Regions from separate parts of the Nocardia sp. N2S4-5 genome, predicted to be linked through region 2. Evidence: riboswitches for the same ligand, from Rfam matches in the RefSeq annotation. Region 2 holds a riboswitch; each other region holds the start of a gene.
What was found. A riboswitch is a leader RNA that binds a small molecule or an ion and turns the genes downstream of it on or off. The one in region 2 is predicted to bind S-adenosylmethionine.
Positions count from the first base shown of each region.

Region 1: linked by a shared signal. The riboswitch ahead of ACFMRZ_RS27435 (hypothetical protein) and the one ahead of ACFMRZ_RS20420 (aminotransferase class V-fold PLP-dependent enzyme) in region 2 are both predicted to bind S-adenosylmethionine.
Region 3: linked by a shared signal. The riboswitch ahead of ACFMRZ_RS21275 (amino acid ABC transporter permease) and the one ahead of ACFMRZ_RS20420 (aminotransferase class V-fold PLP-dependent enzyme) in region 2 are both predicted to bind S-adenosylmethionine.
Region 4: linked by a shared signal. The riboswitch ahead of ACFMRZ_RS24395 (rhodanese-like domain-containing protein) and the one ahead of ACFMRZ_RS20420 (aminotransferase class V-fold PLP-dependent enzyme) in region 2 are both predicted to bind S-adenosylmethionine.

Region 1 covers NZ_JBIUPM010000001.1:5,964,129-5,971,064, forward strand. Annotated here, with positions in the region: gene ACFMRZ_RS27405 (hypothetical protein) at 1-550, shown strand, start outside; gene ACFMRZ_RS27410 (DUF4349 domain-containing protein) at 581-1,876, shown strand; gene ACFMRZ_RS27415 (DUF167 domain-containing protein) at 1,833-2,063, shown strand; gene ACFMRZ_RS27420 (tRNA (cytidine(34)-2'-O)-methyltransferase) at 2,068-2,544, opposite strand; gene ACFMRZ_RS27425 (DUF3017 domain-containing protein) at 2,689-2,934, shown strand; gene ACFMRZ_RS27430 (homoserine O-acetyltransferase) at 2,950-4,110, opposite strand; gene ACFMRZ_RS27435 (hypothetical protein) at 4,107-4,355, opposite strand; SAM riboswitch class IV at 4,442-4,552, opposite strand; gene ACFMRZ_RS27440 (TetR/AcrR family transcriptional regulator) at 4,604-5,287, opposite strand; gene ACFMRZ_RS27445 (MFS transporter) at 5,508-6,911, shown strand.
Region 2 covers NZ_JBIUPM010000001.1:4,465,748-4,472,683, reverse strand. Annotated here, with positions in the region: gene ACFMRZ_RS20440 (TetR family transcriptional regulator) at 1-31, shown strand, start outside; gene ACFMRZ_RS20435 (glyoxalase superfamily protein) at 62-436, shown strand; gene ACFMRZ_RS20430 (DUF2752 domain-containing protein) at 477-917, shown strand; gene ACFMRZ_RS20425 (hypothetical protein) at 972-1,160, shown strand; gene ACFMRZ_RS20420 (aminotransferase class V-fold PLP-dependent enzyme) at 1,174-2,487, opposite strand; SAM riboswitch class IV at 2,536-2,649, opposite strand; gene ACFMRZ_RS20415 (flavin reductase family protein) at 2,756-3,295, opposite strand; gene ACFMRZ_RS20410 (2-oxo-4-hydroxy-4-carboxy-5-ureidoimidazoline decarboxylase) at 3,393-3,713, opposite strand; gene ACFMRZ_RS20405 (crotonase/enoyl-CoA hydratase family protein) at 3,858-4,679, shown strand; gene ACFMRZ_RS20400 (BTAD domain-containing putative transcriptional regulator) at 4,758-6,936, shown strand, end outside.
Region 3 covers NZ_JBIUPM010000001.1:4,649,428-4,656,363, reverse strand. Annotated here, with positions in the region: gene ACFMRZ_RS21285 (hypothetical protein) at 58-699, opposite strand; gene ACFMRZ_RS21280 (SDR family oxidoreductase) at 814-1,677, opposite strand; SAM riboswitch class I at 1,866-1,959, shown strand; gene ACFMRZ_RS21275 (amino acid ABC transporter permease) at 1,971-2,915, shown strand; gene ACFMRZ_RS21270 (amino acid ABC transporter ATP-binding protein) at 2,912-3,709, shown strand; gene ACFMRZ_RS21265 (LLM class flavin-dependent oxidoreductase) at 3,818-4,888, shown strand; gene ACFMRZ_RS21260 (ABC transporter permease) at 4,885-5,844, shown strand; gene ACFMRZ_RS21255 (ABC transporter permease) at 6,016-6,843, shown strand; gene ACFMRZ_RS21250 (dipeptide ABC transporter ATP-binding protein) at 6,852-6,936, shown strand, end outside.
Region 4 covers NZ_JBIUPM010000001.1:5,329,819-5,336,754, forward strand. Annotated here, with positions in the region: gene ACFMRZ_RS24380 (amidohydrolase) at 1-111, opposite strand, end outside; gene ACFMRZ_RS24385 (FAD-dependent oxidoreductase) at 175-1,563, opposite strand; gene ACFMRZ_RS24390 (hypothetical protein) at 1,850-2,287, shown strand; SAM riboswitch class IV at 2,334-2,453, shown strand; gene ACFMRZ_RS24395 (rhodanese-like domain-containing protein) at 2,471-2,893, shown strand; gene ACFMRZ_RS24400 (O-succinylhomoserine sulfhydrylase) at 2,890-4,110, shown strand; gene ACFMRZ_RS24405 (DJ-1/PfpI family protein) at 4,191-4,841, shown strand; gene ACFMRZ_RS24410 (MarR family winged helix-turn-helix transcriptional regulator) at 4,838-5,314, shown strand; gene ACFMRZ_RS24415 (restriction endonuclease, SacI family) at 5,395-6,468, opposite strand; gene ACFMRZ_RS24420 (DNA cytosine methyltransferase) at 6,497-6,936, opposite strand, start outside.

The DNA.
Region 1 (6,936 bases), 1.5 Mb from region 2:
CACCATGGGAACGGGCGTCAACACCGCCTTCGCGACGGCCGCGTTGCGTCCTGACGGCCGGGCGGTCACGCTGAGCGGCTACGCGCGTGACGGGAACACCTGCGGCACCGCCCGTCTCGTGCGTATCGACCTGGCACGAGACCGCACGGAAACCTTCGACCCGCCATGGCTCGCGCCCTGTTCCGCGCTGACGGACCTACGCTGGCACGGTTCCGAGCCGATCATCACCAACCTGTCCTGGGAGCCGAACGCCCCGGACCACACCACCGCCACCGCCGTCTGGATTCAACAAGAGACGCGGTGGGATCGGCAGGGCGGCAACGACACTCTGCGGCGTGCGTCGCTCACACCCGTGGTCACGCTGGAAATCCGCCGCACCGGCCGCGATCGGGTCCGCACCGTGCATTCCGGTGCGCTCCTGCTGCTCGCCGGAACCGACGCCCGCGTTCTCGCGCACAATGTGGTGGACCTGCGCCTTCCGTACGGCGAACGGGAGCCGCCCGCAGACCGGCCGCCGCCACGATTACGGTCGGCGACGGATCACGGGTGAAACGTCCGGCGGATGGCTACGCTGCGTCCCATGAGAAGACTCGCTGTCCTGCCGGTCGGTCTGCTGACCCTGGCATTGCTGGCCGGGTGCGGGGGAGCCGAGCACTCCGATACCGCGCACGGTTCGGGATCCCGTGGCGCTCCGTACGCGGCGACCGCACCGTCCGGTCCGCCCGCCCTGCGCGAGGCCGGACCCGCGAGCCCGAAGCAGCAGAACAGCGACTCCGCCGACACCACCGTCGAGCGCAAGGAGATCGTCACAGGCAGCGTCGACATCACCACCGCCGACCCGATCGGCGCCGCCGGAAAGGTCGCCGACCGGGTGCGGACCGTCGACGGCCGGGTGGACAGCCGCTCCGAGCAGCCCGGCACCGACACCACCAAAGCCCGTGCGACGCTGACCGTCCGGGTGCCCGCCGACAAGACCGACGGCTTCGTCGACGGACTCGGCGGCATCGGCGAGGTCACCAGCGTGACCACCGAACGCTCGGACGTGACCATGCAATGGCAGGACCTCGACGCGCGGATCAAGGCCCTGCAGGCCTCGGTCGATCGCCTGCGCGCGCTGGTCTCGAGCGCCGCCACCACCGCCGACCTGATCGCCGCCGAGAACGCGCTGTCGAGCCGGCAGGGCGAGCTGGACAGCCTCACCGCCCGCAAACGCCAGCTGGACGACGAGGTCGCCCTGTCCACGCTCACCATCCAGCTCAGCACCGACGAGCCGCCGGGGTCGAAGCCCGACAACTACTGGAACCGCATCGTCGACGGCTGGAATTCGCTGGTGCGGGCGCTGAAGTCGACCGGTAACGCGCTCCCGTGGCTCGGGTTCCTGCTCCTGCTCGCCGCCGTCGTCTGGGGTGTAGTGCGGTTGGCGACCAGACGTCGTTCCCCTACGCCGCAACAGGTCCCGCCGACGCCGCCGGAATCGGAGCGGGATCCAGCCGCTGACAAGGCATCAGTCTCTCCGAAAGGCACGGCCGCCGAGAAGGCGCCAGCACCCGCGGAAAGGACTGCCGCCGAGAAGGTCTCGGTCCCGGCGGAAGGCGCGGCTGCCGAGAAGGCCTCGGTCTCCGCGGAAGAGACTGCAGCCCAGAAGACACCGGTCCACGCGGAAAGGACTGACGCCGAGAACGCTTCGGCTCCGGCGAAAAATGTTGCCGCCGAGAAGGCTTCAGCTCCCGCGGAAAACGCTGCCGCTGAGAAGGGATCGACTCCTGCGGAAGCCGCTGCCGCAGAGGGAGATTCGCCGCAGCGCACCGGAACGGCGGAAACAGGGGGTGCCGATGCCGCCGACCGTCGTCCGGGCGGTGATCAAGCCGAACAGTAAGAAGGGCCCGCTGGTCGAGTCCCTCGACGACGGCACGCTACAGCTTTACGTGCGTGCGCCCGCCGTCGAGGGCAAGGCGAACAAGGCCGCCGTCGAACTCCTGGCCGCACACTACGGCGTCCCGAAAAGCTCGGTCCGGCTCACGGCGGGAGCCACGTCCCGCTTCAAACGCTTCGAAATCGACTGACGTCCTACACCGCGCCCGGGAACCCCAGCTGCCGCCACGCCTCGTAGACCGCGACCGCCGCCGCATTGGACAGATTCATCGACCGTCGCCCGGGCAGCATCGGAATCCGCAGCTGATCGGTGATGCGGGAGTCGGCGAGCACGTCCTCCGGCAATCCGGTCGGCTCGGGCCCGAACAGCAGCACATCACCCTTGCGATAGGCGATATCGGTGTTGCGCGTCGTCGCCTTGGTCGTGAACGCGAATACCCGCTCGGGCCGGATGACCTGCCATGCGGCATCGAGATCGGCGTGCACGGTCACCGACGCCAGATCGTGGTAGTCCAGCCCCGCCCGGCGTAGCTTCGGTTCGGATAGATCGAAGCCGAGCGGTTCGATCAGATGCAGCTCACAGCCGGTGCCGGCCGCCAAGCGGATCGCGTTGCCCGTGTTGGGCGGGATACGAGGCTCGAAGAACACCACATGGAGCACGGCGACAAGCATCGCACGACCCCCGCATCGGCCGCTCCGGTGCCACATCGGCGGGACCGGCGCGCGCAATGCGAGAATCGGGGCGTGATCGAAGCCCCCGCAGCTCCCGCGCACCGCTCCGGCCCGGTCGGCCGGTTCTTCCGCAACCACCTGCCGATGCTGCTCGTGGTAACGGTGCTGTTGGTGGCCGTGGTGTTCGTGGCGCAGGACCGCTGGCGACGCGGCGCGTACGTGATCGGCGGGGCGACACTGCTGGCGTCGGCATTGCGGGCCTGCCTGCCGACCGCCCGGGTCGGGCTGCTCGCGGTGCGCGGCAAGCCCTTCGACGTCGGCGCCTACGCGGTGCTCGGCGGCGCCGTCATCGCCTTGGCCGCGACCATCAACAGCCTCGGCGTCGGCTGACGGCGAATCGACGGCTCAGCGCGCGGCCCGCGCCGAGTGCACCAGCTCCATCGTCTCCACCAGCAGCTTGCCGACCGCCTCGGTCTCGGTGAGGAAACCGTCGTGCCCGTCGCGCGAGTGCACTACCTCGAGGCCGCGGCAGCCCGGCAGCAGATCGGCCAACTCCTGCTGTGTGCGCAGCGGATACAGCCGATCCGAGTCGACGCCGCCGACGATGCAGGGCACGGGGGTGGCCGCCAGCGCGGCCGTGATCCCGCCCCGCCCGCGCCCGACATCGTGCCTGTTCATGGCCTCGGTCAGCAGCACGTAGGTGGCCGCGTCGAAGCGGTGTACCAGCTTCTGCGCCTGATACTCCAGGTAGCTCTGCACCGCGTAGCGGCCGCCGTCGCGCGGATCCTCGTCGTCCTGCGCATGGTTCTCGAAGCGGTGATCGAGTTCGAATTCGGTGCGGTAGGACAGGTGCGCGATCCGGCGGGCGATCCCCAGCCCGGCGGTCGGTGCGCGGCCGGTGCCGTGATAGTTGCCGCCTTGCCAGTTCGGGTCGGCCTGGATGGCGGCGATCTGGGTGGTCTGGGTGCCGATTTGATCGGCGGTGGCGCGGGCCCCGACGGCCAGCACCAGCGCGGCCTCGACCCGCTGCGGGTAGCCGACCATCCACTCCAGCACCCGCATCCCACCCATCGATCCGCCGACCACCGCGGCGAGTCGCTCGATGCCGAGCAGGTCGCACAGCGCCACCTCGGCGGTCACCTGATCGCGGATGGAGATCTCGGGAAACCTTGCGCCCCAGGGCTTTCCGTCCGGCGCGAGGGAGGACGGCCCGGTGCTGCCCTGACAGCCGCCGAGCACATTGGTGGCGATCACGCACCACTGGTCGGTGTCGAGCGGGGCGCCCGGCCCCACGACGCCGTCCCACCAGCCCGGCAGCGGATGCACCTCGTCCTGCGGGCCCACCACGTGTGAGTCGCCCGTCAGCGCGTGTTCGATCAGCACGACGTTGTCCGCGTCGGGCGACAGCTCGCCCCAACGCTGCACGGCCAGCTCGACCTCGGGAATCACCGCCCCGTTCTCCAGCCGGACCGCGCCGAGGGCGAGGGTGCCGAGCGTGCCGTCCGGCGGGGGCAACAGGGCAGCGGCGGCCGACCGGGTCGTCGTCGGTTCGGTGCTCACGGTCACCGTGCCGCCGCCGCGGGCCCGCCACACCGGCCGGCCGGAACGTCATCGATGCCGTGCGCCGCCCCGCCGGAGACCGGCCGCCCGCCGCGAGTCGGCCGCGCATGCTGGGCCGATGCCGAAGCGAGCAGGGGAGAACACACATCTTCGATGGTAGCGATACGACCGGACGGCATCGGATGCTCGGTGCCGCGCGGGCCGTGGGAGATGTTCGCCGGGTCGCAGACAGCAGCAGTCGAGTCGCTCATGTACTACTCCAGGTGAAAAGGCCGTATGCGGCTGTCAGCGGGGCTCGGGTAGCGACCGGCAACAACACATCTCGGGACCTCCTGATAAGTCGCGCTTGCTCTCGGCTTTCGAGAGCCCGGTCATCACCCGGAGCACCCCACCGCAACTGGAGGGTTGCCGGCCAGCAAGCCGGGGCTTGGCGCTGGCACTCATGACCTGAATGGGATGGTAGCGGATCGCCGGTGACGGAGGCGAGGCCAGGTCGCCGCTATCGTCGCGGGTCGCTGCCGCCGCCGTCGGCCGCGGCCACGGGAACCGCGCAGCGGCGGACGAACTCGTCGTAGGCGCCGCGCACTGCCCGCACACTGGCCTCCGCCGAGACCGCCGGCTCGCCCTCGGGCACCTCGGCATCGCATTCCATGCCGGTGCGCAGGATCGCGTTGAAGGTGGCCGCGATGAGCCGGACCGTCATCGATTCGCTGTCGGCGCCGATGCGCTCGGCGAGCGCGGTGTGGATCTCGACGGTCTTGGAGTCGGCGATGTCCATGCTGCGGGCTCGTACCGTCGGGCTGGTCCGGCTGATCCGCTGCATGCGCTGGAACCACTCGAACGGCACCGGGCCGTCCGAGATGCTCTCCGCGGTGACGGCCAGGTAGGTGTCGAGCAGGGCCTGCAGTTCGTTCCCCGTGACCGGTTGTTTGCGCAGTTCGGCGCCGATCGCCTTGCCCCAGTCCTCGATCGGGGCGAGGACGATGTCCTCCTTCAGCTCGAAGTACCGGTTCACCGTCCGCGGCGACACATCGGCCGCCTCCGCGATCTGCTCGACCGTCGTCGCCTCGAAGCCGTTCGCGTCGCACAACCGCAGCGCCACCTCGATGATGCGGTCCCTGGTCTGCTGCTTCTTGCGTTCACGCAGGCCGGGCTGGGCGTGACGCGGCGGTGAGTCGAGCATGCCCCGATTCTATCGCGATCGGCTCTCAATGTGACTAGTACCGCCAAATGTCACACTCGGACATTTTTCTCTTGACGCCAATTGTCGTCCGGTGACACGATGGCGACACAATTCTTTCGATGCAGGAGTCCCCTCATGACCGAAACCGGGACACTCGTTACTCCCGATACCTCCGCCGGGCCCAAGCTCGGCACGCTGGTGGGCGCTGGGCGTCATCGCCCTGGCCCAGCTCATGGTGGTGCTCGACGCCACGATCGTGACCATCTCGCTGCCGTTCGCCCAGCAGGACCTGGGCATCAGCGACGGCGACAAGCAGTGGGTGCTCACCGCCTACACGCTGATCTTCGGCGGCCTGCTGCTGCTCGGTGGCCGCCTCGCCGACTACCTGGGCCGCCGCCGGATCTTCCTGATCGGCCTGGTCGGCTTCGCCGCCGCGTCGGCGCTGGCCGGCCTGGCGCAGAACTCCGCGGAACTGTTCGCGGGCCGCGCGCTGCAGGGCGCCTTCGGTGCGCTGCTGGCCCCGGCGGCGCTGTCGCTGGTGTCGGTCACCTTCACCGAGGCGCGCGAAAGGGCAAGGGCCTTCGGCGTTTTCGCGGGCGTCTCGGCCGGCGGCGCGGCGATCGGCCTGATCGCCGGTGGCGCGCTCACCGAATATGCCAACTGGCGCTGGTGCCTGCTGGTGAACACGCCCGTCGCGCTGCTGGCGTTGGTCGGCGCGTTCGTGTTCGTCATCAAGGACGTGCCCGTGCCGCGGACCGGCGGTTACGACGTGCCGGGTGCGGTGACGGTGACCCTGGGCCTGATCTCGGTGGTGTACGGCTTCAGCCGCGCCGCCGAGGACGGCTGGCTGGCCTCCTCCACGCTCGCGCTGCTGATCGCCGGGGTGGCGCTGCTGATCGCGTTCGTGGCGATCGAGCGGCGTACCGCCAATCCGCTACTGCCGCTGCATATTCCGGGCGAACTCAACCGCGGCGGGTCGTTCCTGGTGGCGCTGCTGGTGCCGATCGCGATGTTCGCGATGTTCATCAACCTCAGCTACTACCTGCAGATCACCCTCGACTACAGCCCGCTGCAGGCCGGTGTCGCGTTCCTGCCCTTCCCGATCGGCATCGTGATCTCGGCGGGCGTGGCCAGCGCGCTGCTGCCTCGCATCGGTCCGCGGCCGCTGATGATCGGCGGTGGCATTCTGGGCACGGCGGGCCTGCTCTACCTGGCGCAGCTGGACTTCGGTGACAGCTTCGCCGCGACCGTGCTGCCGTCGACGGTGCTGATCGCACTCGGGATGGGCGCGCTGTTCGTGTCCATGCAGACCACCGCGCTGCATCAGGTCGAGGAGAAGGATTCCGGCGTGGCCAGCGCGCTGCTCAACGCCGCCCAGCAGGTCGGCGGCGCGATCGGCACGGCCCTGCTGACCACCATCTCGGTGCAGGTGGCCGAGCGGTACGCCGAGAACAACCCGACCGCCGACAACCTGATGGCCCGCGCCGCGATCCACAGCTACGACATCGCCTTCTACATCGGTGCCGGATTCTTCCTGGCCTCGATCCTGATCGTCGCGCTGATGATCCGCGACAAGCCGGAGAACCTCCTCGAGGGCGCCGAGCACGCGCCGATGGCTGTCTGATTACTCGCAGGCGGGGAAGGGCCGG
Region 2 (6,936 bases):
ACCGGTCGTGGAGGGTGCGCCCGCACGCTGATCGGCCCCCGGCCTCTGGCAGCATCGCGGCATGTCCGACACCCCGCGTTTCGCCGCGCCGATTCCTGTGCTGCGCATCTTCGATGTGGCCAAGGCGCTCGAATTCTATTGTGAATACCTGGGTTTCACTGTGGACTGGGAGCACCGTTTCGAGCCGGGCCTGCCCCTTTATGCACAGGTGTCCCGTGGTTCGGCGGTCATCCACCTGAGCGAACACCACGGCGACGGCACGCCCGGGACCGTGGTGTGGACGGCTGTGGACGATATCCACAGGTGGCATGCCGAACTTGCCGGGAAGCGCTACGGCTACGCCCGGCCGGGCCCGCCCGAGGAGGGACCCGGCGGTCCGGGGTTCTCCGTCGCCGATCCGTTCGGCAACGAACTGCGGTTCGCCCAGCCCGACTGACCTGGCGGAAGATAGTTCGCGGCGGCTACCGTGGACGACTGTGGATATCGCGCACGTGCAGACCGAGACTCGCCCCGGTTGGCGAGGACTCGGGCAACCCGCCCTCGTGGCGGGCGGGGCGGCCGCCGTGGTCGCGTTGCTGCATTTCCGGGACCCGCACGTGCCGGGGTCCTACAGCATCTGTCCGTTCTACGCGCTGACCGGCTGGTGGTGTCCGGGCTGCGGCGGGTTGCGGGCTGTGCACAACCTCACCGACGGCCGGTTCCTCGATGCTGTGCACAGCAATGTGCTGCTGGCGCCGCTGCTGGTCGGCTTCGTGCTGTGGTTGGGGCACTGGGCGGTGCGGAACTGGCGTGGGCAACCCGGTCGAGCGTTCCCGTTCTCGATCCGCCGCACCCAACTGGTGGTGATTCTCGCGTTGTTCACAGCGTTCACGGTGTTCCGCAATACCCCGTGGGGGACCTGGCTGGCGCCGGTGTGACAGATCGCGGCGCGGTCCCTGTGGGAAGTGCCGTCGGCTGGGCATGCTGACGGTATGGCTGATTCATTGCGAACACGGATACGCGAGAAGATTCTGCGGCAGCTGAACGAGGACGGCGCGCCGGACCCGGAGCAGGAAGACACGCGCCAGCTCTCCGTCGAGAACGACCTCGAACTGCTCGACGCGATCGGGGACAACGATCCCATGCTCGAGGAACTCGCCGAGCGCTACCTCACACCCTGACCGCCACGCCGGCTCATACCGTGCACGGCGCCGCGCCCGTTCCCGGAGCGAGGCGTTCCCGGGTCTCCGGCACCGGATTCCACTGACCTTCGGTACGGCCGTAGTCCCAGGCCGATCCCTCGCGCACCAGAGTGTCGACCGCGTCGATCAGCCGGTCCACATCCGCCGCGCAGGTGCCCAGCCCGATGCTGGCGCGCAGTGCCCCGTCCACACCGAGGCGGGCCAGCAGCGGATGCGCGCAGAACCGCCCGTCGCGCACCCCGATGCCGTATTCGGCCGACAGGTAGGCGGCGACGTGGCCCGGTTCGTAGCCGTCCACGGTGAACGCGACGATGCCGACGCCGTCGGCGCTGTCCGACCAGATGCGCAGGAAGCGCACTCCCGCAACGGTTTCCAGGCCGTCGCGCAGCCGCTGGGTGAGTTGACGCTCGTGCTCGCCGACCGCGACTTCGTCCAAGGCGGCCAGGGTGTCGCAGGCGGCGGCCAGCGCGGCCACGCCCAGGACGTTCGGGGAGCCACCCTCGTGCCGCTGCGGTGCCGGCGCCCATTCGGCGGTGGTGGCGGTGACCGCACGCACCGCGCCCCCGCCCGCGAGGTACGGCTCGGCGGCGTCGAGCCAATCCCGGTGGCCCACCAGCACACCCGCGCCGAACGGTGCGTAGAGCTTGTGACCGGAGCAGGCCAGATAATCAATGCCCGTGGCGCGCAGGTCGATTCGGCGATGCGGCGCCAGCTGGGCCGCGTCGACCAGGATGCGGGCGCCGCACTGGTGCGCGATGGTAGCCAGGCGCTCCAGTGGAAGCAGTTCGCCGGTCACGTTCGACGCGCCCGTAACCGCAAGCAGCGCAGCGGGTTTGGTGCACAGTTCCGCGACGAGGCGGCGGATCGTCTCCTCGATCGTGTCCGCGGCGGGGACCACTCGACGGCCGTGCCGTGTCCACGGCAGGAAGTTGGCGTGATGCTCGATGTCGAGTACCACGGTGTCGCCCGGCACGCAGGACGCCAGCAGATTCAGCGCGTCGGTGGTGTTGCGGGTGAACACGACCGTCTGGTCGTCGGCGCAGTTCAGGAAGCGTGCCACCGAGCCGCGGGCGGCCTCGTAGCAGTCGGTCGAGATGCGGGAGGCGTAGCCCGCGCCGCGGTGCACGCTGGCGTAGTACGGCAGCAGTTCGGTCACCCGATCGGCGACCTGCGCCAGGGCGGGTGCGCTGGCGGCGTAGTCGAAATTGGCGTAGCGGCGAGTTCCGCCCTGTACCAACGGAACTCGCAGATCGCATCCGGAGACGCGGGCAACGGCGGCACAGGTGCGGTCGAGAGCAGCGGTCATCACGTCAACCCTTCGGGTCATGGGACTCCGGAGGAAACGAGTAGTCGGAGTCCGCGCTTGCCCTGCCCGGTCGGGCAGCGGCCCGGTCGTCACCCGGAGCACCCCGCCGCGGAGGAGGGTTGCCGGCCAGCAAGCCGGGGCTTGACGCTGGCACTCATGACCTGGCCCGAGATTGGCAGACGGCCGCCCCGCTTGTCAACCCCGCGCTGCGACCTTACGTATGGTCCGCTGATCCTGGACGCGCGAAAGCCTTGTGCTGGAAGCCGATTCAGTCAAGCCCCACCGGCCGGTGATATCCGCCGTTGTAGTAGAGCAGGGGAGCGGCGATCGGCTGGTCGCCGGTGTTGTCGTAGACGCGGGTGGCCAGGCCGATCACCAGGGTGTGGTCGCCGACGGGGATCAGCCGGTGCACCGCGGCCCGTACCCAGATGGGGGTGCCGTGCAGGACCGGTTCGCCGGTATCGAGCCGGGTCCACAGGGACTGGTCGGCGAAGCGTTCCTCGGCGGCTCGGGAGAACCGCTGTGCCAGATGCCGCTGATGCTCGCCCAAAAAGTGCACGACCACCGAGTCGGCGGCCAGCATGGCGTCGATGCTCGACGAGGTGTGCGCGATGTTGAACGAGATCAGCGGCGGATCCAGCGACAGCGAGGCGAAGGAGGTGGCGGTGAAACCCACCGGCCGGGTCGCCGAGTCGAGGGTGACGATGGTGACGCCGGCGGGGTAGTGCCGCATGGCGGACCGGTACTGGGACGCGGTGATTCCGCTCAGATCGTCGGGTACCTCGAGTTCGGCATCGGAGGAACTCATGTCACCGCCTCGGCGCCGCTCGCGGGCGCGGTCTCGCTGGTTTCGTACAGTTCCAACCTACGTTGCCCGGGTGGCGGGTATTCCGGCCGCGGGCGGTTCAGTACTCCGGATAGCCGTCGGACGGGCCGATCATCAGGTTGATGCGGTCGCGGGTGAGGCGGGTGAGTAGCTCCGTGGTCCGTTCCGTGATCTCCTGCCGCACGAAGGAGTCGAAGATGCGGCCGAGATCCGCGTCGGACAGGGCGGGCAACTCGACCTCCGCGGCCTTCAGCAGCGCCGCGCGGTCGGCATAGGGGCGACCGTCGGCCACCTTCTCCGCCCAGGTCACGGCGCAGCAGCAGGAATAGAGTGCGTGTACCGCGCGAGTGCGGGGGAGCGAATTGAAACGTTCCAGGCCGATGCCCTTGTGCATCACCATGGTGGCCTCCGGTAAACCGAGGCGGCAAATCCTGAGGTACCGATCGTTGCACCGCTACGCCGCCGCCGACAGCGGTTCGCGGCGAATGTTGCACAGGATTTACACGGTGCGGGCCGCCCGAACACGGGTCGCTACGCTGGACAAATGACTGAATGGAAGGCTTTCACAGTCGAGAGTAAGGATCACGTCGCGCAGGTGACGCTGATCGGCCCGGGCAAGGGCAACGCCATGGGCCCGGACTTCTGGCGGGAACTGCCCTTGGTCTTCGGTGAACTCGACGCCGACCCGGAGGTGCGGGCGATCGTGCTCACCGGATCGGGCCGCAACTTCTCCTACGGCCTCGATCTGCAGGCGATGAGTCCGCTGTTCGGCGCGCTGCTGGCCGACCGGGCCCTGGCCGCGCCGCGCACCGCCTTTCTGCACGACATCCGGCGGCTGCAGGCCGCGGTCACCGCGGTGGCCGATTGCCGCAAGCCGGTGATCGCCGCGGTGTCGGGCTGGTGTGTCGGCGGCGGCCTGGACCTGATCGCCGCCGCCGATATCCGGCTGGCCAGCGCTGATGCCACCTTCAGTCTGCGCGAGGCCAAGGTCGCCATCGTGGCCGACGTCGGTTCGCTGCACCGGCTGCCCGGCGTCATCGGCGAGGGCCACCTGCGCGAACTGGCCTACACCGGCAAGGACATCGATGCCGCCCGCGCGGAGCGCATCGGCCTGGTCAACGACGTGCACGCCGATCAGGCCGCGGTGCTCGACGCCGCGCACGCCATGGCTCGCGAGATCGCCGCGAATCCGCCGCTGGTGGTGCAGGGCATCAAGGACGTGCTCGACCAGCCCAAGGCAGGGCGGATCGCCGACGGTTTGCGCTACGTCTCGGCGTGGAACGCCGCCTTCCTGCCGTCGGAGGATCTCACCGAGGCCATTCAGGCGGTGTTCGAGAAGCGGCCGCCGGAGTTCGAGGGCCGGTAACCACAGGCTTCCTGTACGACTGTTCAGCACGATCGTCTACCGTCTCTGCACAACGTTCGTGTGTTGTGGACAGGACCGATGCTGAAGTTCGCCGTGCTGGGTGAGGTACGAGCTTGGCGCGGCGAGAACCCGCTGGATCTCGGCCCCAAGCAGCGCCGAGCCGTGCTCGCGGCGCTGTTGCTGCGGCGTGGCCGCTCGGCCACCGTGGCGGACCTGGTCGCCGACGTCTGGGGCGATCGCGCCACGGCCAGCGCGGTCGGCGCGCTGCGCAACCACATCCTGCATCTGCGCAAGATCCTCGAGCCCGACCGGGCCGCGGGCACGCCGCCCGCGGTGCTGGTCGGATTCGCCGGCGGATACGCGCTGCGCCTGCCGCCCGCCGCGGTCGACATAGACCTGGCCGAGCAGTACGCGACCGAGGCCGAGCGCGCCTCCGACGCCGCCCTGGCCCACGATCGCCTGCAGGACGCGCTGAGCCTCTGGGCCGGTACTCCGCTGGCCGGGTTACCGGGTCCGCACGCCGAACGTCGCCGCGCTCAGCTCACCGAGCGTCGGTTGAGCCTGCTGGAACGCCGTCTCGAGGCGGATCTCCGCTTGGGTCGCCACGCCGAGGCGATCACCGAGTTGCAGCCGCTGGCCGCGGAACATCCGTTGCGGGAGAAGACCCGTGAGCTGTTGATGACGGCGTTCTATCACGCCGGGCGACGGGCCGAGGCGCTCGAGGTGTTCGCCGATACGCGGGCCACCCTCGTCGAATCGCTGGGTCTGGAACCCGGTCCCCGCCTGGTCGATCTGCAACAGCGCATTCTGCGCGCGGAGCCCGCGCCGACGCGTCCGGCGCCGGTGGCCGAGCGGGTCAGGGTGGCGCAGTTGCCCGCCGATATCGCCGATTTCACCGGGCGCGCCGACTGGGTGCGCCGGATGGTCGAGCATCTCACCGCGCCCGGCGGCGCCGTGCCGGTGTGTGCGATCGCGGGGATGGGCGGGGTCGGCAAGAGCACGCTGGCCGTGCACGTCGCGCACCTGGTCCGGGACCATTTCCCGGACGGTCAGCTGCACGTCGACCTGCACGGATTCGAGCGCCGCGGTTCCGCCGCCGACACCCTCGGCGACTTTCTGCGCGCGCTCGGGGTGCCGGAGGGGGAGATCGCGGCCTCGGCGCAGCAGCGCGCCGCCCAGTTCCGCAGCCGGTTGGACGGCAAGCGGGTGCTGGTGGTGCTCGACAACGCCCGGGACGCCGAACAGGTGGCTCCGCTGATCCCGGGCACTGCGGGTTCGGCGGTGCTGATCACCAGCCGATCCGCGCTGCCCGAACTGCCCGGAGCGGTCGGCGTGCGGCTGGATGAGATGACCGCGGCGGAGGCCTCGACCCTGCTGGCCCGCATCGTCGGCGGCGATCGGGTCGATGCCGAACCCGAGGCCGCCGAGGCGGTGGTGCGCGCCTGCGGTCGGCTGCCGCTGGCGGTGCGGATCATCGGCGCGCGGCTGGCGAGCCGCCCGCGCTGGACGATCGCCGCGATCGCCGACCGGCTGGCCGATTCGCGGCGTCGGCTGGGGCTGCTCCGCACCGGTGATCTCGCCGTCGAACCCGTCTTCCGGCTCGGCTACGACCAGCTGGAACCCCAGCAGGCCAAGGCTTTTCGCATGCTCGCCGGTCCTGAGGTGGAAGATCTGCCGCTGCCCGGCGCGGCGGCCATGCTGGGACTCGACCGCGACGAGGCCGAGTACCTGTGCGAGTCGCTGGTCGATCTGAGCCTGCTCGACGCCACCGCCGCGGGGCGCTACACCCATCACGATCTGCTCCGGCTGTTCGCCCGCGAACTCGGCCCGGCCGACGAAACCGAGGCGCTGCCGCGACTGCTCGACTTCTACCTGGCGACCATGAAAAACGTGGTGGCGGTGTGCAATCCGGGGACGCGGCTGCCGGAGTACCTCGAAACGACTCGGGCTCGCGGGTTGTCGTTCTCCGACGGCGCCGACGCGCAGTGCTGGCTGAACACCGAGCGCCGCAACCTGGTGGCGCTGTTCCGGCAGGCCGCCCGGCTCAGCGCCGCGGCGAGCCCCGCGCCGGCGTTGTGTGCCGACTTGGCCTGGGCCATGGCGGAATTGATCGACGGCGGGCCGCACGCCCAGGAACTGTCCCGGGCGCTGGAAGAACTGCTCGCGGCCGCGCTGCGCGCCGGGGACCGTGATCTCGAGTGCCGGGTGCGGGTGGCGCTGGGTTCCGTGCTCACCTACGCCCTGGCTCGGATGAGTA
Region 3 (6,936 bases), 180 kb from region 2:
CGTGTCCGCGGATGTCTGGAACATGATGAGGGGCAAGACATCCCGGACGCATAGGGATCACAGTGGATGGGACGGGCGGAAACACAGGCGGCGGCGCGGGCCCGGTAGCGGATCGGTATGTGCCACCAGCGTCGCCGCCAGTCCCCGGGCTTGCAGGTCGTGCATGTGCATGTCCTGGCTGAAGGCGTCGAGATGAATCAGCGTGTGCCGCACCAGGGTCGGGCCGATGTCCGGCGGATCGGTGCACGCGCGGTAATAGGATTCGACGGCCCGCGGGTCCTCGGTCAGCGCCGCGAGCGCGCCGAGCCGCACCCGCTGGGTCAGCCCGTTCCACACGTGGGCCTCCTCGTCGGTGCGGATCTTGCGCCAGCCACCGCGATAGTCCAGGTCGCGAATGATGTCGCCGGCCGATTTGCCCAGTCTGGTCTCGCACACCACCGCCCACAGCGCGCACAGCCAGCTCAGGGCCGACAGCGTGGAGGTCGGGTGCAGGTCGCCGAGCTCGGCCTCGGCCTGGGCGTGCGTGCCCAGGCTCGCCCACCGGAACACCAGTTCTTCGGTCTCGGCGAGCAGTTCACCGGGTAGCTCGTCGGCCGCGGGGCGCACGAGCTGCACGGCCCGGCCGGAGGCCAGATCCTGTAGCTCCACCATGTCCGCTTCGCCGGTCGGCTCCCAGCGATGCGAATTCCGAGTCATCATCGGTGGTCCCCGCTCGCTCCGACTGCCACATCCACTCGGATTGAGCCATGAATACCGCACCGGCGCAAGCAAAAGCGGGGCATTCGGTTCGTCGGCGCGGCCCACACGTCCGGCTCACTCCAGCGCGGACGCCCGGTTCCGCTCCTCGAGCAGCCTGCTGAACTGCCGGTTCGCGATGCGCATCACGATCTCGTAGGGCAGCGCGAATTTCCGGGCGAACCAGTACGCCACGCGGATGTCGAACGACGTGTGCACCAGGTAGCGATTGCGCTCGATGCCCGCGATGATCCGATCGGCCACCTGCTCCGGGCTCGCCGCGTGTCCCTCGAACAGTCCGGTCAGCTTTCGCACCCGCGGATCGTCGCGGTCCACCCCGACGATCTGCACGGTGCCCACCAGCGGCGTCCGCACCGCGCCCGGCACCACCAGGCTCACCCCGATGCCGTGTCGCTCCAGATCGAATCGCAGCACGTCCGAGATGCCCCGCAGCCCGAACTTGCTGGCGCTGTAGGCGGCGTGCCAGGGCAGGGCGAGCAGCCCGGCCGCAGAGGACACGTTCACCAGATGGCCGCCGCGCCCGGCTCGCACCATCGGCGGCACGAAATTCTCGATGATGTGGATAGGTCCCATCAGATTCACGTCGATGACGGCACGCCAGTGCCGGTGCTCGAGGTTCTCCACAGTGCCCCAGGTGGCGATGCCGGCGATGTTCATGACCACGTCGAGGCTGCCGTGCTCGGCGTGCACCCGCTCGGCCCACGCGGTCACGGCGTCGTAGTCCGATACGTCCAGCGCCTGCAGCGCCGCCACCCGGCCCCCGGCCTCCTCGACCAGCCGCGCCGTCTCCCGTAGTCCGGCCTCGGCGATGTCGGTCAGGAACAGCTGCGCCCCCTGGCGCGCCGCGGCCAGGGCGGTGGCCCGGCCGATGCCGCTGGCCGCGCCGGTGATCAGGCATTTCCGGCCGGTCAGGTCTTTCATGAGCGGATCTCCTAGCGGATTCAGAACAACTGTGATTTCACACTAGAGTATTGCGAACAGCACTGTACACAGAGGGCGTCCTCTCCTGTGCAATTCCCGGGTCCGCTGGGGAAAACCCTTTGCCAACAGTTGGATTCACGGTGATCGGGAGGGCAGACATCCGGTCGAGGCTCCTTTACCGTCGATTTCACCCATCCAGAGCGGTTGAGAGACCTGGCTCGACGAGACCGCAGCAACCCCCCGCTCGCCGGGTGCGGGTGCTACCGCCAGGACCGATGGAGGATCGCGATTCCATGAGCACACTGGCCGCCGCAGAGTCGTCCGGCGTGGTATCGGCCGCCGAGGAGGACGCGCTACCCGTCGCGCGTACCTGGCATCCGTGGCGCTGGCTGGTCGGGGCGGCCGCGCTGGTGGTGGTCGCGCAGTTCGTGCACGGCCTCGCCACCAACCCCGGTTGGGACTGGCCGACCTTCACCCGGTACTTCACGGCCCGATCGGTCCTCGAGGCCGTGCGGGTGACCGTGGAACTGACCTTCTGGGGCACGCTGTTCGGGTTCCTGCTCGGGATCTGGCTGGCGGTCGCGAGGCTGTCGAAAATCCCTGTGCTGCAAGTGATCGCGTGGGTCTACGTGTGGGCTTTTCGGTCCATCCCGCTGATCGTGCAGCTGCTGTTCTGGTTCAACATCGCCTACCTGTACCAGCGGATGTCGATCGGCATTCCGTTCGGCCCGGCCTTCCTGACCTTCGACGTCAACGGCGTGATCAGCGGGTTCACCGCAGCCGTGATCGGGCTGGCGCTGCACCAGGCGGCGTATTCGGCGGAGATCATTCGCGCCGGGATCATCTCGGTCGATCCGGGGCAGCTGGAGGCCGCCAAGTCGCTCGGCCTGCCGTGGCGGCGTCAGTTCTTCACCATCGTCGCGCCCCAAGCCATGCGCGGCATCCTGCCCAATGCCGCCAACGAGGTGATCAGCCTGTTCAAGGGCACCTCGATCGTGTCGGTGATGGCCATCGCCGAGCTGTTCTACCAGGTCCAGGTCATCTTCGGCCGTAACGGGCGAGTGGTGCCGCTGCTGATGGTGGCCACCGTCTGGTACATCGTGCTCACCACGGTGCTGACCGTCGTGCAGTACTACATCGAGCGGCATTTCGCCAAGGGCGGCCGGCGCGAGCTGCCGCCGACACCCTGGCAGCGGGTGCGCGGCAAGATCGCCGAGATCACGGAGGAACGCCGATGAGCGAGCCCGACACCGACGACGGCCTGCGTTCCGCCGCGTACGCGGTCGAATTACGCGGGGTGCGAAAGCGTTTCGGGGCCGAGGAGGTGCTGCGCGGGGTCGATCTGGCGGTTCGGCCCGGTGAGGTGACCGTCATTCTCGGGCCGTCCGGATCGGGCAAGTCGACACTGCTGCGCACCATCAATCACCTGGAGAAGGTCGACGCCGGTAGCGTCCGGGTGAGCGGCGAATTGGTGGGCTATCGCCGTAAGGGCGCGAAACTGCACGAGCTGAGTGAACGCGAGATTCTGCGGCAGCGCTCGCGGATCGGCTTCGTTTTCCAGGACTTCAACCTGTTCCCCCATCTGACGGTGCTCGAAAACGTCGTGCTGGCACCGGTTTCCGCGCAGGGGCGGCGGCGGTCCGAGGCGGAAGCGGAGGCCGGGCAGCTGCTCGAGCGGGTGGGACTGGCGGACAAGGCGGCGGAGTACCCGCGGCGGTTGTCCGGCGGACAGCAGCAGCGGGTGGCGATCGCGCGGGCGCTGGCCCTGCGCCCGGCGGTGGTGCTGTTCGACGAGCCCACCTCGGCGCTGGATCCGGAACTGGTCGGCGAGGTCCTGGCGGTGATCCGCGGGCTCGCCCGCGACGGCGCCACGCTGGTCATCGTCACCCATGAGATCGGTTTCGCGCGAGAGATCGCCGACACCGTGGTGCTGATGGATTCGGGGGAGATCGTCGAACAGGGGCCGCCCGAACAGGTTTTGGACGCCCCGGCCCATTCGCGCACCAAAGCCTTCCTGGCCCATGTGCTCTGAGACCGGTGCGGAATCGCCCGCCTCCCCGTGGCGCTCGGCGCACGAAAAGCAGATGAGCTCAGGCCGTTCCGTGCGGTGGCCGAGAAGGACCGAGGAGGTGTGCGTGGCATGAAATTCCTGCTGCTGACACTGATCACACACCAGCCCGACCCGGTCACCGGCGTGACCGAATCCCCGGCGCAGCGCTTGCGGCGGGTGGTCGACAGTGCCCGGCTCGCAGAGGAACTCGGCTACGACGGGTTCGCCGTCGGTGAGCGGCACGAGGATCCGTTCATCTCCTCCGCGCCGCCGGTGGTGCTCTCCCATATCGCCGCGGTGACCTCGCGGATCGCGCTGTTCACCGGTGTCACCACGCTGAGTCTGCTGGATCCGGTGCGGGCCTTCGAGGACTATTCGACGCTGGACAATCTCTCCGGCGGCCGGCTCGAACTGATCATCGGCAAGGGTAATGGCGCCGCGCAGGCGCAGCTGTTCCATGTCACTCCCGACGATCAGTGGGATCGCAATCGCGAAGGCTACGAACTGTTCCGGCAGCTGTGGGAACACGACAGCGTCACTTGGAGCGGCCGGTTCCGGCCCTCGCTGACCGAGGCCAAGGCGCTGCCGCGGCCGCTACAGCCGCGCCTGCGCATCTGGCACGGCAGCGCCACCAGCCGGGAATCGGTGGATCTGGCCGCGCGCTACGGTGATCCGCTCTTTTCCGCGAACGTTACCTACCCCATCGAGCCGTATGCCGAACTGGTGCAGCACTATCGAGAACGCTGGGCCGCCTACGGCCACGACCCCGCGGCCGCGCTGATCGGCGCGGGCACCGCCGGTTTCCACGTGACCCGCGACTCTCGGGACGCACTCGAACGGTACCGCCCGATCTTCGAGGCACGACAGTCCGTGGCACGAAAGCACGGCCTCCCCAGCGTATTCCAGACCGTAGAGGACTTCGTCGACCGCAGTTCGGCCCTGATCGGCAGCCCGGCACAGGTGCTGGAAAAGGTGCTGCGCTACCACGAACAATTCGGCCACGAGGTAATCCACTTATCCGCCGACGGCGACGGCTTCACCGACAAACAACATCGCGAAAGCCTGGAGCTGTTCCAATCCGAGGTTGCTCCCGCGCTGCGCCGGCGCATTCCGTCCCGCGAACTGGGAGCGCGGCGCGGGGGATTGGGGGTGTGGGGATGAAGCGGTATGTGAGTGTGCGGGTTTTGCAGGCGGTTGCGGTGTTGTGGGCGGCGTTCACGGTGTCGTTCGCGGTGTTGTATTTGTTGCCTGGGGATCCGGTGGAGCTGGCTGCGGGGGCTACGCCGGGGGCGCCGGTCGATCCGGCGGCGATCGCGGAGATGCGGGCTCGGTACGGGCTGGATCAGCCGGTGTGGCAGCAGTATTGGACGGCGCTCACCCATGCTGTGCAGGGTGACCTGGGGCGGTCGTTGAGCACCGGGCAGACGGTGACCGGCGCGCTCGCGGACGCATTGCCGACCACTCTCGCGCTGGCCTCGTTCGCGCTGGCGCTGGCGGTGGTGTTCGGCACCGCGCTCGCGCTCGCCGCCACCTACACGGAACGCCGCTGGCTGCGCGGACTGTTGACCGCGTTGCCGCCGATCGGCGCGTCGGCCCCGACGTTCTGGGTGGGACTGCTTCTGCTGCAACTGTTCTCGTTCCGGCTGCGGTGGGTGCCCGCCTTCGGCGGCACCGGATTGCAGGGCACGTTGCTGCCCGCGGTGACGTTGGCGATACCCGTCGGCGCGGTCATCGCGCAGGTGCTTCACAGCAGCCTGGCGCAGACCTGGCGGCAGCCGTTCGTGGAAGTGGCACTGGCCAAGGGCGCCTCGCGCTGGTGGGTCCAGTTGCGCCATGTCCTGCGGCCCGCGGTCGCTCCCGCGCTCACGGTCGCGGGCGTGTGGGTCGGCACGGTGCTCGCCGGTTCGGTCATCGTCGAGACCGTCTTCTCCCGCGCGGGCCTCGGCCGCCTGACCCAAACCGCCGTCCTGAACCAGGACATCCCGGTGGTCCAAGGCATCGTCATGCTCACCGCCGCCGCCTTCGTCCTGGTCAACCTCGCCGTAGACCTCGTGTATCCCGCCCTGGACCCTCGTGTCGCCCAAGCCTTCCGAGCAAAGGAGCCCTCCCATGCGTAGGCCCGTGCAGGCGCCCACGTCCCGAGTAGCGCCGATCTCACCGCCCGCCATCCTGCTGTCGGCAGTCCCTCCGCCGGTCCGGCGTGCCGGGATGTTGGTGGGGTGGGAGAGAGGGGGCCGGGAGTGAGTGAATCGGTTGTTGTGGAGCGGGGTGGGGGGCTGCGGGTTGCGGTGCCTGGTGGGGTCGGGGTGTTGAAGGCTTTGCGGGGCAATGTTTTTGCTGGGGTGGCCGGGGTGGTCTTGTTGGTGGTGCTGGGGTGGGCGGTGGCGCCGGGGGTGTTCAGTGGGCGTGATCCGTTGGTGGGGGTGCCTGCGGAGAAGCTGCGGGGGCCGGGTGCGGAGCACTGGTTCGGGACGGACAATTTGGGGCGGGATGTTTATACGCGGGTGGTGCATGCGGCCGAGTTATCTTTGACGGCAACTGTTTTCGCGGTGCTGATCGGGCTGGTGTTCGGCACGTTGATCGGTCTCGTGGCGGGGGCCGCCGGTGGCGGCGTGGATGCGGTGATCATGCGGATTGTCGATGTGCTGCTGTCGATTCCGGAGCTGCTGACCTCGCTGGCGCTGGTCACCGTGCTCGGTTTCGGGACTCGCAATGTCGCGATCGCGGTCGGAGTGGCGTTGGTCGCGCGCTTCGCCCGGGTGATGCGGACCGAGGTGCTGCGGGTGCGGCGGGCGCAGTATGTGGAGGCGGCGCTGGCGAGCGGCGTGCGGTGGCCGGTGGTGCTGGTGCGGCATGTGCTGCGCAATGCCTACGCGCCCGTGGCGGCGCTGGCGGCGGTCGAGTTCGGCGTCGCCGTGCTGGCGGTCTCGTCGCTGAGCTTTCTCGGTTACGGCGCGACTCCGCCGACCCCGGAATGGGGTTCGCTCATCTCCGAAGGTCGCAACTACTTGGCGACATCGTGGTGGATGACGACTCTGCCGGGCCTGGTCATCGTGGCGGTCGTGCTGTCCGCACAGCACTTGGGCCGCACCATCGCCCGGGACGGTGACCGGTGAGCGCGGCGGTGGAACGGCTGCCGGAGCCGCTGCTGCGCATCGATGAACTGCGGGTGCGGTACGGCGAGGGAGCGAACTCCACGACGGCCGTCG
Region 4 (6,936 bases), 860 kb from region 2:
GCGCGACATGCGCTTTCGATAGTCGGCGATGGTGTAGGGCCGCGGCAGGTAGCCCTCGTTCTCGCTCAGCGGGAACCGCGGATCGATGAGGTGGACATGGGCATCGAACACGTGATCAGCATGCCTCACAACGGTGACGAATGCGTAAGCCGTGGTAACGGCCGTGCGTTTGTCTCAGGCTTTGTGCGGTTCGCTGGCGGCGAGCATCTCGTGCCGCTCGACCACCTTGACGCGCTCGCGGCCCTGCGGCTCGCCGAGCGACCGCTCGTGCGCGTCCAGCCGGTACCAGCCCGCCCAGGTGGTGAACGGGATGCCCTTCTCCTCCAGCCACGTGGTCACGGCCTCCGGCTCGCGCTCGGCGGCGGGGGTGAAGTTCGCGGCGTCGTCGAGCAGACAGGCGATGGTCTCGTTGGCGTCGCCCTTGGTGTGGCCGATCAGGCCGACGGGGCCGCGCTTGATCCAGCCGGTGACGTAGGTGGCGGGCACGAATCGCTGCGCCGGATCGTCGGCGTTGTCGTCGGCGAGGACCCGGCCCGCCTCGTTCGGGACGGTGCCGGCCTGCTCGTCGAAGGGCAGCTGCGGGATGTTCTGCGACAGGTAGCCGACGGCCCGGTACACGGCCTGGACGTCCCACTCGTTGTAGTCGCCGGTGCCCTTCACGTTGCCGGTGCCGTCGAGCTGGGTGCGCTCGGTGCGCAGCCCGACGACCTTGCCGTCCTCGCCGAGGATCTCGTGCGGCGATTCGAAGAAGTGCAGGAACAGCTTGTGCGGCCGATTGCCGACGTCGCGGATCGCCCACTGCTCCAGCGTGTTGCAGACCATGTCGACCTGCTTGGAGTGGCGGCGGGCGGCCTCGGAGCCCTCGTCGTAGTCGATGTCCTCGGGGTCGACGATGACCTCGATGGTCGGCGAGTGGTCCAGCTCGCGCAGCTCCAGCGGCGTGAACTTGGCCTGCGCGGGACCGCGGCGGCCGAACACGTGCACCTCGAGCGCCTTGTTGTGCTGGAGGCCCTCGTAGACGTTCGGCGGGATCTCGGTCGGCAGCAGTTCGTCGCCGGTCTTGGCGAGCACGCGCGCCACGTCGAGCGCGACGTTGCCGACGCCCAGCACGGCCACCTTCTCGGCGTCGAGAGGCCAGGAACGCGGCACGTCGGGGTGGCCGTCGTACCAGGAGACGAAGTCGGCGGCGCCGTAGGAGCCGTCCAGATCGATGCCGGGCACGGGCAGGGCACGGTCGGCGTTGGCGCCGGTGGAGAAGATCACCGCGTCGTAGAACTGCCGCATGTCCGACAGGGTGATGTCGGTGCCGTAGTCGATGTTGCCGAGCAGTCGTACCTGCGGCTTGTCGAGGACCTTGTGCAGTGCGGTGACGATGCCCTTGATGCGCGGATGGTCGGGAGCGACCCCGTAGCGAATGAGCCCGAACGGTGCGGGCATCCGCTCGTACAGGTCGATGCTCACCTCGGCATCGGACTTCATCAGGGCGTCGGCGGCGTAGATTCCGGCCGGTCCGGCGCCCACGATCGCAATGCGCAGTGGGTTGGTCGCACTGTATTCCGTCATTCTTACGCGCACCCTCTGGTAGAGAACTCTGTCGTCATGTACTCAGCCGCGTTGTTCAGCCGTCCTTCTTAGCTTAGGCTAAGTTGACGCATGGGCCGGGCCGCACCCCGCCGATCCGACATCCGCTCGATGCTGCTTCGTTGCTGTCCGGGATGTGGTCCGGACCCGGCCTGGGCCGGGCATTCTGTTGAGTCTATCGGTGGTCGTCGTGATCGTTATTCCCGGGATCCGCCGGGAAATGCCGATGTGATCTGCGGCACTCCGGCCCACCAGGGATGATCGACGCATGACCGACGCCGACGAGCCGACCCCGATCGACCAGCGCGACAGCATCAAGTCCCCGGTCCCGTTCCTGGCGGCCGCGGTGGTGGCGGTGCTGGTGCTCGCGGGCATCGTCGCGCTCGCGCTGACCCGGCCGGCTGAGAAGAATCTCACAGACGCCGACCGAGTCGCGATCGCGGCGCGCGATTTCGCCACCGCGCAGGCGGATTCGAATGCCGACCGCCGCGCCACGACCGCCTGCCGCGGCTTCGATGCCGCCCGTTCGCCCCTGGGGCCGGACGCCGTCGGCAAGGAGGTCGAGATCGTGAAGGTCGCCGACACGGCCGTCGAGGGCGACCACGCCCGGGCCGCGGTGACCAGCCGGATCGACGGCCGCGAAACCACGTCGACCTGGAGTTTGACCCGTGCCGACGGCACCTGGCTGGTCTGCGACCGGCCGTGAACGGAGGTTTGACATGCGACCTCGTGACCGGGCACTCTCAATTTCAGGTCATGAGCGCCAGCGCCAAGCCCCGGCTCGCTGGTCGGCAACCCTCCTCCGCGGTGGGGTGCTCCGGGTGACGACCTGGCCACGCATCGGTGTCCTCACGGTGCGGCAAGTGCGGATTCTCAGGAGGTGCGAGAAGTGAGTTATGCGGGCGACATCACCCCGAAGCAGGCGTGGGATCTATTGCGCGACAATCCCGATGCGGTTCTGATCGACGTGCGGACCGAGGCCGAGTGGCGGTTCGTCGGGGTGCCGGACACCAGCTCGATCGATCGGCCGACGGCGCTGATCGAATGGGTCGACGGGACGGGCGCGCCCAACGCGGCGTTCGTCGATCAGCTGAAGCAGGTGCTGGCCGAGCGGGATCCGGACGGCGACGCCCCCGTGATCTTCCTCTGCCGGTCGGGGCAGCGCTCCATCGGCGCCGCGACCGCGTCGACCGCGGCCGGTTTCGCACCGTCGTTCAACGTGCTCGAGGGCTTCGAGGGTCCGCTGGATCCGCAGGGGCATCGCGGCGGCGCGGGCTGGCGCGCCCTCGGACTCCCGTGGCGGCAGTCGTGATCACGGGCGGCGCGTTCGACAAGCCGCTGCCCGAGGGCGTGGGTCCCGCGACCCTGAGCGTGCGCGGCGGGCTGCGGCGGTCCGGGTTCGAGGAGACCGCCGAGGCGCTGTACCTGTCCTCCGGTTTCGTGTACGAGAGCGCCGAGGCGGCCGAGGCCGCGTTCACCGGCGACGTCGAGCATTTCGTCTACTCGCGCTACGGCAACCCGACGGTCGCCATGTTCGAGGAGCGGATGCGCCTGATCGAGGGGGCCGAGGCGTGTTTCGCGACCGCCAGCGGCATGTCGGCCGTCTTCACCGCGCTCGCGGCGCTGCTGGGCGAGGGCGATCGGCTGGTGGCGGCGCGCAGCCTGTTCGGGTCCTGTTTCGTGGTCTGCAACGAGATCCTGCCGCGCTGGGGCGTGGAGACCGTGTTCGTCGACGGCGAGGATCTCGACCAATGGGAGGAGGCGCTGTCGCAGCCCACCCAGGCCGTGTTCTTCGAGACGCCCTCCAACCCGATGCAGACCTTGGTCGACGTCCGGCGGGTGTCCGAGCTGGCGCACGCCGCGGGCGCGAAAGTGGTGCTGGACAACGTCTTTGCCACCCCGCTGCTACAGCGCAGCCTGGATCTGGGCGCCGACATCGTGGTGTATTCGGGCACCAAGCACATCGACGGCCAGGGCCGGGTGCTGGGCGGCGCCATTCTGGGCCCGCACGACTACATCGACGGCCCGGTGAAGCATCTCATGCGGCACACCGGCCCGGCGCTGAGCGCGTTCAACGCCTGGACCCTGCTGAAGGGGCTGGAGACCATGCCGCTGCGGGTGCGCCAGTCCGCGGAGTCGGCGCTGCGGGTGGCCGAGTTCCTGGAGCGGCATCCCGCCGTGTCCTGGACGAAATATCCCTTCCTGCAATCACATCCGCAGTACACGCTGGCGCGGGAGCAGATGTCGGCGGGCGGTACCGTCGTCACCTTCGAACTCGCGTCCGGCAGCGGTGACGACGCGGCGAAGAAGCGCGCGTTCGAGGTGCTGAACCGGCTGCGGGTCGTCGACATCTCCAACAATCTCGGCGACGCCAAGACCCTGATCACGCATCCGGCCACCACCACCCATCGGGCGATGGGGCCGGAAGGCCGTGCGGCCGTGGGGATTACCGACGGCGTGGTGCGGATCTCGATCGGCCTGGAGGACGTGGAGGATCTGCTCGGGGATCTGGAACAGGCGCTGAGCTGATCGGAAGTCCCAGTCGGCGTCCTCGGTCTGCTGCTCGAAGTGCATTGACAGTATGCTGTCAAATATGACAGCATACTGTCATGATGAAGACAGTGCACATGGCCGTTTACGACACGTTCGCCGATTGGGAGGTCGGGCACGCCACCGCGCACATCAACCGGTCGCTGTGGCAGCGCGAGCCGGGGGCCTGGCAGGTGCGGACGGTCGGCGCGACGCTGGATTCGGTCGTGTCGGCGGGCGGGATGCGGGTCGTTCCGGATATCACGCTGGAGGAGCTGTCGTCGGCCGACAGTGCGATGCTGCTCCTGCCGGGCGCCGACACGTGGGTCACGGGCGATCTGACCGCCTTCGGCCGCAAGGCGCGCGAATTCCTGGCGGCGGGCGTGCCCGTGGCGGGGATCTGCGGGGCCACCTTCGGTTTGGCGACGGAAGGGCTGCTCGACGACCGTGCGCACACCAGTAACGACGCGAGTTTCCTTGCCATGAGCGAGTATTCGGGCGGCGCGCGCTATGTCGCCGAGCCTGCGGTGACGGCCGGAGATCTCATCACGGCCACCGGTACTCGGCCGGTCGACTTCGCGCGGGCGGTGCTGGCGCGGTTGGATGTCTACGAGCCGCACGTGCTCGACGCCTGGTACGCGCTCTACGGGAACAACGATCCGCAGGGCTTCTACACGCTGGCCGAGTACGAGCAGCAGCGTGCGGTGCCCGAGACCGCCGCGCGCGGATGACCCGCACCGACCAGGACCTGTTCGCCACCGCGGCGGTCACCACCTTCAAACTGAACGGCCAATTCCTCGCCGTCGCAGAGGAATTGGCCCGTCCCGCGGGCATTACCGTGGCATGGTGGCAGGTCTTGGGCGCCATCCTGCGCGAGCCGCTACCGGTCGCCGGAATCGCCCGGGAGATGGGCCTCGCCCGCCAGAGCGTGCAACGCATCGCAGATCTGTTGGTAGCCAAGGGTTTCGCCGAGTACCACCCCAATCCCGCCCACCGTCGCGCCAAACTGGTCGCCGTCACCGAGGCCGGTCACAATGCCGTCCGCCGCATCAACCCCCAGCATGCCGACATGGCGAAACGCCTTGCGGCGGAACTGGGTACCGAGCGGCTGGCACAGATAGCCGACGCCCTCACCGACCTGTCCGCCGCCCTGGACCGCCTCGAGCAGAGCAGGAGTGACGTATTCCTTGTCTTTCCGAAGTAACCATTCACCGTACCGGAATTGACTAGGGTCCCTAGGCTCCTGACCGACTGGTCGGCCTACCTAACCGTTCCGACAACGAACTATCTAGAGTCTATTGTCTCGCGTATTAACTCGACCCATCGTGCAAGGGACTGTGGAGGGGATTCGATTTCCTTGAGCCGTTGTAACACTGCTTCCAGGAACTCTGTTGTAGTGGCGCGGATATCGTTGTCAGACCATGCCAGAACGTGGCTCATCAGCTCCGTTGGAGATTCAATGATGGTTAGATGAACGCCAAGTATCAGATGTGCGTACTCGCCTAATTCATGGATGCTCAACGGTACGTGTTCCGCCGAGAAAACTACAATAAAGGCTCTACTAATGTTTGCTTCAGCGCATGCTTTAATGAAGTTTATGACCTCATGCTTCGGCACAGGCTTAGCTCGGACTTCAACTGATAGTACCGGTGAATCGGCAATGTATGCCTGAACGTCACCAGGTAAATCCCGAGAAGGGTCATTTAATGCGCGAGATCGAATATGCTTATGTCCTACGTCGAATGCGGCTGCGACCAAGGCTTGTGATCGGCGAGGCTTATCAATTGCATCAGCAATGAATTGCTCACTAATTTTCAAAACATCCCACGCCGTAACCACTCCTTTGGGTGCGGCGTAAATTTCGACCCGCGCCTCTTCTTCGATGCCGACTCTGATAAATGCAGCCAAGGCATTTTCGGCCTCCGCCTGATTCATGTGTTCGAGCTTTGCTAATTGCTCGACAAACACCTCAAACTCTGTCGGATCTCTGACTCGGCTAATTACCGACATATGGTCGTACCTGAAGAATGGTTGATTGTTAAGTGGTTCTCTAGTCGTTGTTCGAATAGAGAATCCTAGTTCCTGTGATAATCGAACCAGCACGCCATGGCCAATGCCGCGCTGGCTATACGTTCTTTCGCCGTAGCTTATCTTGATGGAAAGCGGATCTACCCTCGCGTCTGTCGCCTTGGCCAGCAACGCGGTTCCGAGAGCAGGGGTGTACGTTTTAGCTGGCATGGCGAAGGTTCGCCTGGAAAATTCTTCCCACTCGGAAGGCACCAACTGATTTGAGATGGCCCTTTCAAAGGCGCGGCGGAGAACAGCTTCGGCAGCAGTCTTTGATACCTGAATTGGCATACTTAGCTCGCAATATATAAAGTCATGCTTATGATAAGGAGAAGTGGAGTTGTTCGGCTATATTCTGACGGCACTCTGCGTCATCGGTATTGATGTAGCCTAACTGCTGCATCAACGATCTGACAACAACTTTGCCAAGCTCAACCGGCACGGCGTTGCCGAGTTGGCGTTGTGCGTCCGATCGTGTTCCGACAAGCTGAAATTCATCTGGAAATGTCATCAATCGCAGCATTTCGGGAACTCTCAGTCGGCGTGCCCTGGGTTTGCCATCTTCACCTGGCAGGTTTTCCCAATGAAACGGCCCCACCCATGGCCCAGGTTGGGCCTGCAGCGTTGTCGATGGCCTACTGGGGTCAAGGCGCAAGAGAAAGGTCCAGTATCTACTGCGCCACTTGAAAACGTTGCGCCCACCATAGCGATCTGAATGCCACAAATAATTTTGTCCAGGAGGCACCTCTGCGGCCAACT